Regions from separate parts of the Allobosea sp. P1_A7 genome, predicted to be linked through region 2. Evidence: predicted binding sites of a transcription regulator. Region 2 holds the regulator's gene; the other holds the start of a gene.
The links. Region 2 encodes PhoB, which activates phosphate uptake and scavenging genes when phosphate is short. Its sites were predicted from a motif close to TGTCATNNANCTGTCAT; they were not measured.

Region 1 (4,637 bases), on a different contig from region 2:
CCACATCCTCGACCGTCATCGGAGCGCCGTTGTGGAAGGTCACGCCCTGGCGGATCTTGAGTTCGATTTCGGTCGGAGAAACCTGCTTCCAACTCGTGGCGATGCCCGGCTGCCAGACGCTCTCGGCGCGGGTGGCGTCCTTGCCGATCAGCGGGTCGAAGGCGTTGAAATAGAACTGCGAGCCGACATTGGAGAAATCGCGGCCGGGATCGAGCCAGGGCGCCATGTTCTGCACGCCGACCTTGAGCTCCTGGGCGCGAGCAAGCCCGGTCAGGGCGGTTGTCGCGAGCGCGGCGGCGAGCGCGGTCTTCAGCAAGGTCTTGAGCATCAGTTCAGCCCTTTCGGTTCGAGCGAAGGTGGTTCGGCAGGCAAGGTGGAGGCGGCGCGTCAGCGTTCGCGCAGGCGCACGTCGAAATGGTCGCGCAGGAAATCGCCGAGCAGCATGGCGGCGAGGCTCACGAGCACGATCGCCGCAGCCGGCACCACCACGATCCAGGGTGCGGAGGCCATGTAGTCGCGCCCCTGGCCGACCATGGAGCCGAGCGTGGCAGTGGGGGGCTGGACGCCGAGCCCGAGGAAGGAGAGGGCGGATTCCAGCAGGATCAGGTTCGAGAAGTTCAGGCTCGCCATCACCACGACCGGCGAGACGATATTGGGGATCATGTGGACGGTCGCGATGTGCCAGCGGGTCGCTCCGGCGGCTCGGGCCGCCTCGATGAAGGGCATTTCCCGCAGGCCGAGGACCTGGGCGCGCACAAGCCTGGTGAAATGGGCCCAATAGGCGATGCCGAGCACGCCGATCAGCACCGCGACATCGGTTCCCGCCAGCGCAACCACGAGCAGCGCGACGAGCGTGAAGGGCAGTGACAGCTTGATGTCGACGAGCCCCATGACCAGCGCATCGACCCGGCCTCCGAGTTGCCCGGCGACGAGCCCGAGCGCGACGCCGATGACGAGCCCGATCAGCGTTCCAAACAGCGCGAGCGCCAGCGTCAGCCTGAGGCCGTACAGACAGCGCGAGAGCAGATCGCGGCCGAGTTGATCGGTGCCGAGCCAATGCGCCGGATTGGCGCGCTCGAAACCGAGCGGGGGCCGCAGCCGCGCCAGCAGTTTCTGCTGGTCGGGGTCGAAGGGCGCAAGCACGGGCGCGAGCACCGCCAGGAGGACGAGCACGAGCGCCAGAAGCGCGGCCGCGACGACCAGGGCGTTCATGCCGGCCGGACGCGCGAAGCGCCGGCGCGGCTTGTGCTGCGGGGCAAGCACGATCTTGACGTCGAGGGTATCGGTCATGACCGCTCAGGCTCCAGCCAGGCGCACGCGCGGATCGACCAGCGCATAGGCGAGATCGACCAGCAGGTTGACGACGATGACGGCGGAGGCGACGACGAGGACGCCGAATTGCAGGACGGGATAGTCGCGGCGCAGCGTCGCGCCGACCAGCAGGTCGCCGACGCCGTTCCAGGCGAAGACGGTCTCGACCACCACCGCTCCCGAGACGAGCGTGGTGATCTGCAGGCCGAGCACCGTGATGACCGGGATCAACGCGTTGCGCAGGCCGTGATGGAGAATGATGCTGCTCTCGGCGAGCCCCTTGGCCCGGGCCGTGCGCATATAGTCCTGCGAGAGGACGTCGAGCATGGCGTTGCGGGTGTAGCGGACCAGCGCCGCGACGAAATAGGCCGAGAGCGCGACCGTCGGCATGACGTAATGCGCGAGTGTGGCCGAGCCGGCGCTGGGCAGCCAGTGCAGCGTGTAGGAGAAGACCAGCAGCAGCAGGATGGCGAGCACGAAATTCGGGATGGCGTAGCCGAAAAAGGCCGTGAAGAGCACGGCGCTGCCGCGCCCCTGGCCGCGCCAGACGGCAGCCAGGATACCGGCCGGCACGCCGATGCAGATCGTCAGCGCCAGGGTCGCGACCAGGAGCGAGGCGCTCTGCCAGAGCCGTTCGGTGAAGATCGTCGCGACCGGCCGGCGCTCCATCAGTCCGAGGCCGAAATCGCCTGAAAGAAGCGAGCGCCAGAACAGCCAGTACTGCTCGGCGACGGAACGATCGAGCCCCCAATAGGCAATCATCTCGCGGCGCGAGGCGGCATCCAGCCCTTCCGGCATCAGGAAGTCGATCGGGTTGCCCGTCAGGCGCGTGGCGAGGAAGACGACCGAGGTGATCACCCAAAGCGTGATGCCCATGCGCAGCAGCCGGCCTGCGAGGAATTCAAGCATGTCTTCCCCCCTGGAGCCGCCGGACGTCGCCCTGCATGCCGGCTCAGTCGTGGCCCGTGCTGCGACGGGCTCGTTCTAGGCTGTGCTTCATGACAGGATGATGAAATAATCTCATTCGATATTGAATTTGACACTGAGTTTATCTCAGTTCATGGACGAGCCTCACTTGCTGACAGGGTTTGGATTCGCGCGATGGGGTCGTTTCACGGCATTCAGGGGTGTCTCGTCGATCTCGACGGCACCCTGGTGCGCGGCCGGCAGATGCTTCCCGGCGCAAATGCCTTTCTCGAAAGCCTGGACGGCCGTTTCGTCATCGTCTCCAACGATGCCGAGCATACGCCGCTCGAATTGTCGCGTGCCCTGAAGCGTCTCGGCCTGACCATCGCGCCGCGCCGGATCGTTCTCGCCGGCTCGACCGCGCTTGACGAAATCGCGCGCCGGCAGCCCCGGGCCCGCATCTCCATGATGGCCAGCAAGAGCCTGATGATCCATGCCCGCGACCGCGGCCTTGTCCCGGTGCAGGAGCGGCCGGACATCGTCTTTCTCGGACGCGACCGGCATTTTTCCTATGAACGCCTGATGCTTGCAGCCAATGCGGTACGCGGCGGCGCCGAGCTCGTCGCTGCCAATCCCGATCTCGTCCATCCCGGCCCGGATGGCGCGGTGGTGCCGGAGACCGGTGCATTGCTGGCGGCGCTGCTCGCCTGCACTGGCCCCGTGCCGTACCGCATCATCGGCAAGCCGGAACCCGCCTTGTTCGAGGCCGGCCTGGCGCTGCTCGGGCTGTCCAGGAATGCGGTGCTGATGGTTGGCGACAACCCGGCGACCGATGGTGAGGGCGCACGGCGCCTCGGCCTGCGCTATTTCGAGCTTCGCGACGGGGTCTTCCCCGCCATCGCGGCGAATGCGCCTTGTCGTGTCTCGGCCGACATGCTGGCCTTCCCGGCATGACGGCGTCGAATCGCAATCCCGGATCGGCCGAGGCCGCCCCCGGCGAACCAGGCACCGAAAGGCGCAAGGGCACCGGCACGCCCGGTCTCGAGGGGGCGCTCGAACGCCTYCAGGCGCTGCGCGCCAACCTGCCGCCCAAAGCTGCCCGCATCGCCGATTTCTTCATGACCCATGCCGCCGAGGTGGTGCATATGTCGGTCACCGAAGTGGCCGAGCGCACCGGCGCGAGCGAAGGCAGCGTCATCTCGCTCTGCCAGCAGCTCGGCGCGCGGGGCTTCCAGCAGGTCAAGATCGCGCTGGCGCGCGATCTGGTGCAACCGGTTCAGTTCATCCACGAGGATCTGGCCCGTTCCGACGACACCGGTGCGGTGATCGAAAAGATCTTCCGCAGCGATCTCCAGGCCCTGCACGACACCATGAAGGTGCTCGACACCACGGCGATGGAGGCCGCGGTCGCCGCGATCCTGAAGGCGCGCCGCGTCGAGCTCTACGGCATCGGCAGCGCGGCCCCGATCGCCGAGGATGCCAATTACCGCCTGCTGCGCATCGGCATCGAGGCGAAGGTCGTGGTCGATTCCCATGTCCAGGCCATCAGCGCCTCGTTGACCGGGCCTGACGTGGCGGTGATCACCATCTCCCATTCCGGCAGCACGCTCGAGACGGTTGCAGCCACGAAACTTGCCAAGGAAGCCGGCGCGACGACGATCTGRATCACCAATTTCGGCAAGTCGCCGCTGCTCGCCCATGCCGATATCGTGCTGCACACGATGGCGCGCGAAACGCAGTTCCGCACCGAGGCGATGACGAGCCGGATCGCACAGCTTGCCATCATCGACGCGCTGATCGCCTGTGTGTCGCTCGCCGATTACGACAAGGCCCTGGCGACGATCGGCAAGACCTTCGACGTCCTGTCGAGCAAGCGCTTCTGAGCCGGGGGCAGGGGAACCTCATCCCAGTAGCGGACCTATCGCGTTTGCCGCGACAGCCTGCCCTCATAGGGCACACCCAGCCCTTGCGGTTGAAGCTGCAATGTTGTGCTCGATGTCCAGGCTTCGAAGCAGTCCTCGCCCCGCGCTGATTGCCAGCAGAGCGCGTCGCCCTTGACGAACCAGCGGAGATCCTGCCGGCGGCTCATCGCGTATTCCGTGAGGTTGCCGCCGGGCTGGAAGCTGTAACGCCAGTGCACGCCGTCACTGAATTCCTTCCCCGACATCAAGCGCTCGATCGCTGTGCCGTGAATGCGCCTGAAGCCTTTCAGCTCGGGGCGATGCTGCGCCCATGTCGTCGAGATCTGTCCGGCGGCTGCCAGTGCGAACAGGGGGAGGGCCCATCTTCTCATGCGCTTCAAGATCTCCGGTGGCGCGTGAGCTGCCGGCCGCCTGCAGCCTAGGCTCCAAACGCCAGGACCGCGTCGGCCGCGAACAGGTGCGTGGCCGCCCGCTAGATCGATCCCGTGACGAATCCAA
Region 2 (4,637 bases):
CTGGGCCGGTTCGCTGATCATCACCGTCTCGATCCTGTGCCTCTCGCTTATCGCCCGCCGTATCGTGCGGGGCGGCAAATGAACGGCCTTAAACCCTCGTCGCGTTCGATCTGAAGGAACAAGTCGATGCTTTCGACGCTGGAACTGAGCCCGCAAGCGCTTGATGCCGAGGCCCCCGTCCGGATCGCGGTCAAGAACCTCGATTTCTACTACGGCGAGCACAAGGCGCTGAAGAACATCAATCTCGACTTCCGGGACCGCCATGTCACGGCCCTGATCGGACCGTCGGGCTGCGGCAAGTCGACCCTGCTGCGCATTTTCAACCGGATCTACTCGCTTTATCCCGAGCAGCGCGCCACCGGCGAGATCCTGCTCGACGGCCGCAACGTCATCAGCAACGATATCGATGTGAACGAGCTGCGCTCGCGCGTCGGCATGGTGTTCCAGAAGCCGACGCCCTTCCCGATGTCGATCTACGACAATGTCGCATTCGGCATCCGCCTCTACGAGAAGCCGCCGAAATCCGAGCTCGATGACCGCGTCGAGGGTGCGCTGCGCCGTTCCGCGCTCTGGGACGAGGTCAAGGACAAGCTGAAGACCTCCGGCATGGGCCTGTCCGGCGGCCAGCAGCAGCGCCTCTGCATTGCGCGGACCATTGCCCAGAAGCCGGAAGTCATCCTGTTCGACGAGCCGACCTCGGCGCTCGATCCGATCTCGACCGGCAAGATCGAGGACCTGCTCGAGCAGCTCAAGACCGACTTCACCATCGTCATCGTCACCCACAACATGCAGCAGGCGGCGCGTATCTCGCAGTACACCGCCTTCATGTATCTCGGTGAGGTGATCGAATTCGACGCCACCAACACCATCTTCATGAACCCGCACAAGAAGCAGACGCAGGACTACGTCACCGGCMGCTTCGGCTGAACCGGCGCCCAGCCTTCCAACTGCTTTGCCGACAAAGGATACGCCGCGATGACTGATCACATCGTCCGCTCATATGATGCCGATCTCGAGGGGATCCGCCGCAGCCTGGCCGAGATGGGGGGCATGTCGGAGCGCATGCTCGGCGATTCGACAGTCGCCCTGGTGCGCCGCGACACCGGGCTGGCACAGAAGGTCATCAGCGCCGACCAGCGCCTCGACAATCTGCAGCGCGAGGTAGAGGAGAAGGCGGTGCTCACCATCGCCCGGCGCCAGCCGCTCGCCAACGACCTGCGCGAGCTGATCTCCGCCATCCGCATCGCCGCCGATATCGAGCGTGTCGGCGATCTCGCCAAGAATATCGCCAAGCGCGCGGTCGCCATCTCCGGCCAGTTCCAGCCGCCGTCGCGCGCGGTCGTCGGCCTCGAGCATATGAGCCGCCTGGTTCAGGCCCAGCTCAAGGACGTGCTCGACGCTTACGCCGTCAGCAACGAGCAGAAGGCCATGGAGGTCTGGCGCCGCGACGATGAGATCGACGCGCTCTATACCTCGCTCTTCCGCGAGCTGCTCACCTATATGATGGAAGACCCGCGCAACATCACCTTCTGCACGCATCTCCTGTTCTGCGCCAAGAATGTCGAGCGCATCGGCGACCACACCACCAACATCGCCGAGACGATCCACTATCTCGTCACGGGCGAAGCCTTGGACGCAGCCCGCCCGAAGCTCGACACGACCAACATCCTTCTGGACGCCGCCACCGGTGAGTGACCGGCGCCCGACACCTTTGGGACCGAGTGAGACATGCCTGCACGCATCCTGATCGTTGAGGACGAAGAGCCGCTGACCCTGTTGCTGCGCTACAACCTCGAAGCCGAAGGCTTCGAGGTTGACAGCGTCGCGCGTGGCGACGATGCCGAGCTGCATCTGCGCGATCATACGCCGGACCTCGTGCTGCTCGACTGGATGCTGCCCGGCCTTTCCGGCATCGAGCTCTGCCGGCGGCTGCGGACCCGTCGCGATACCGAGCGGGTGCCGATCATCATGCTCACCGCCCGCGGCGAAGAGACCGAGCGTGTGCGCGGCCTTGCCACCGGGGCCGACGACTATGTCGTCAAGCCGTTCTCGCTGCCCGAGCTGATCGCCCGCATTCAAGCGCTGCTGCGCCGCGCCAAGCCGGGTCATGTCGCCGGCCTGCTGGCCGCCGGCGATCTCGAGCTCGACCGCACCACCCGCCGTGTCCGCCGCTCAGGGAGCGAGCTGCATCTCGGCCCGACCGAGTTCCGCCTGCTCGAGTTCCTGATGCAGGCGCCGGGGCGGGTCTATTCCCGGGCCCAGCTGCTCGACGCGGTCTGGGGCCGCGACGTCTATATCGACGAGCGCACCGTCGACGTCCATGTCGGCCGGCTGCGCAAGGCGATCACCCCTGACAACGCCAAGGATCCGCTGCGGACCGTTCGCGGTGCCGGCTACGCCTTCGACGAGACCTTTGCGCGGAGCTGAGACTTGGATTATCGGGGACTTGGATCATCGGGCCGGATATCGAATCCGCCCGACGATCTAACCGTCTATGGTTGCATCGGCCTTCCCGAAAACCGCAATCCACCTTTCGGGCCGATACCCTAGCGCGGCCCTGCGATGATGATCGCCGCGCCGGCGAGGCAGATCAGCCCGCCGGCAATGTCCCAGCGGTCGGGGCGAAAGCCTTCCACGGCCCAGAGCCAGACGAGCGAACTGACGATGTAGACGCCGCCATAGGCGGCATAGGCCCGTCCGGCGGCTTCGCTCTCCGCCAGCGTCAGCAGCCAGGCGAACAGGGCGAGCGAAAACAGTCCGGGTACGAGCCACCAGATGGGCTTGCCGAGCCGGAGCCAGCCTCAGAACGCGAAACAGCCGGCGATTTCGAGAATGGCTGCGCCGAAATAAGCGGCGATGGTCGGCATGGTTTGTCCCTGTCGATGGCCTTCGGGGCGGGATTACCCTTGACCGCAGGGCGCGCTGACGGCAAGCCGGACCGATGCCCACACATCACATCGCCATCATTGGAGCAGGGCCCTCCGGGCTGATCGCGGCCGAGCGCCTCGCGGTGGCCGGCCACGCGGTCACGATCTACGATCGCATGCCCTCGCCGGCCCGCAAATTCCTGCTGGCCGGGCGAGGCGGATTGAACCTCACCCATTCCGAACCGCTCGACGGCTTCCTGGCCCGCTATCGCGATGCGCAAGCCTGGCTGGAGCCGGCCATTCGCGCCTTCCCGCCACAATCCCTGCGTGACTGGGCCGATGCGCTCGGGCAGGACACGTTCGTCGGCAGCAGCGGCCGCGTCTTCCCGCGCGCCATGAAGGCCTCGCCCTTGCTGCGGGCATGGCTGCGCCGGCTCGAGGGCCTCGGTGTCAGCTTCGCGCCTGGTCATCGCTGGACCGGCTGGAGCGAAGCGGGAGCTCTGACGTTCCGGAGCCGCGATGGCGCCGATGTCGAGGCGCGGCCCGACGCGACGCTGCTCGCGCTCGGCGGTGCGAGCTGGCCACGGCTGGGTTCGGATGGTGGCTGGGCACCCTTGCTGGCGGCGCGCGGCGTTGCGATTGCGCCGCTGCGCCCGGCCAATGGCGGTTTCACGGTCGATTGGTCCCAGACCATGCGAGAGCGTTTTGCCGGAGTACCGTTGAAGCGCATCGTCCTGAGCTTCGGCGGCCAATCCGTGCCCGGCGAGGCGATGATCGATGCAACGGGTCTGGAAGGCGGCGCGGTCTATGCACTCTCTGCCCCGATTCGCGAGACGATCCTGCGCGAGGGCAGGGCGGTCATCACCATCGATCTGCGGCCCGATCACGAGGCGGCGCTGCTGGTCCAGCGCCTCGCGCATCGTCGCAAGGGCGTGACGCTGAGCAATCATCTGCGCAAGGCTGCAGGTCTTGCTCCATCCGCGATTGCGCTGCTGCGCGAAGCGGCGAAGGGGCCGCTCCCCGAAGACGCGGAGAGGCTGGCCGCACTGATCAAGGCCGCGCCTCTGGTGCTGACCGGTCTCAGGCCGATCGAGCGGGCGATCTCCACCGCCGGTGGCGTCGCCGCCGCCGAGATCGAGGAAGGCTTCATGCTGAAACGCTTGCCCGGTACCTTTGTCGCAGGCGAGATGCTGGATTGGGAGGCGCCGACCGGCGGCTATCTGCTGCAGGCCTGTTTCGCGACCGGAGTCGCAGCTGCAGCAGGGATTCAGGCCTGGCTCGCGGATAGCTGAACGATCGCCTCAGGCGATCGCGATGATCTCGACCGCCTCAGTGCCGATGCTGACGCTCTCGCCAATGCCCTTGCCCATCAGCGCGCTCGCCAACGGCGCGACATAGGGCAGCGTTCCGTGTGCCGGATCGGCCTCGTCCTCGCCGACCAGCCGCCAGTTCTGCTCGCGCCCATCGGCCCGGCGGATCGTCACTGTCGAGCCGAAGCGGACGATGTCGTGCCTTTCCTGCGCAGGGGCCAGCTTGGCGCTGGCGCGCCGCGCCGCCCAGTAGCGGAACTCGCGCCGCGTCTGAGCGATCTCTGTGCGGTCGCCTCCGGCCAGCGCCGCCGCGTGTTCGTCATGCCAGCGCGCCAGCTGGGCCTCGATCTGTGCGAGCCCTTCAGGCGTCACGAGGTTCGGGTGAGGCGAGACTGGCCGGTCCGGCAGCTCGTCCAGGGTCCCTCTTTCCTCGGCTTCCTTGACGAAGGCGCGAGTCATT

Region 1: a site for PhoB is predicted at 2,310-2,326, ahead of AC1D34_RS02820 (HAD-IIA family hydrolase). Genes of this name have one in related genera too.

The regions. Positions count from the first base shown of each region.
Region 1 covers NZ_JBFTZN010000010.1:38,363-42,999, reverse strand. Annotated here, with positions in the region: gene AC1D34_RS02835 (ABC transporter substrate-binding protein) at 1-328, opposite strand, end outside; gene AC1D34_RS02830 (ABC transporter permease) at 388-1,290, opposite strand; gene AC1D34_RS02825 (ABC transporter permease) at 1,297-2,220, opposite strand; gene AC1D34_RS02820 (HAD-IIA family hydrolase) at 2,413-3,171, shown strand; gene AC1D34_RS02815 (MurR/RpiR family transcriptional regulator) at 3,168-4,100, shown strand; gene AC1D34_RS02810 (hypothetical protein) at 4,136-4,510, opposite strand; gene chrA (chromate efflux transporter) at 4,612-4,637, opposite strand, start outside.
Region 2 covers NZ_JBFTZN010000026.1:20,477-25,113, forward strand. Annotated here, with positions in the region: gene pstA (phosphate ABC transporter permease PstA) at 1-82, shown strand, start outside; gene pstB (phosphate ABC transporter ATP-binding protein PstB) at 127-927, shown strand; gene phoU (phosphate signaling complex protein PhoU) at 976-1,695, shown strand; gene phoB (phosphate regulon transcriptional regulator PhoB) at 1,729-2,427, shown strand; partial or broken gene AC1D34_RS06800 (YnfA family protein) at 2,547-2,867, opposite strand; gene AC1D34_RS06805 (TIGR03862 family flavoprotein) at 2,942-4,159, shown strand; gene greA (transcription elongation factor GreA) at 4,169-4,636, opposite strand.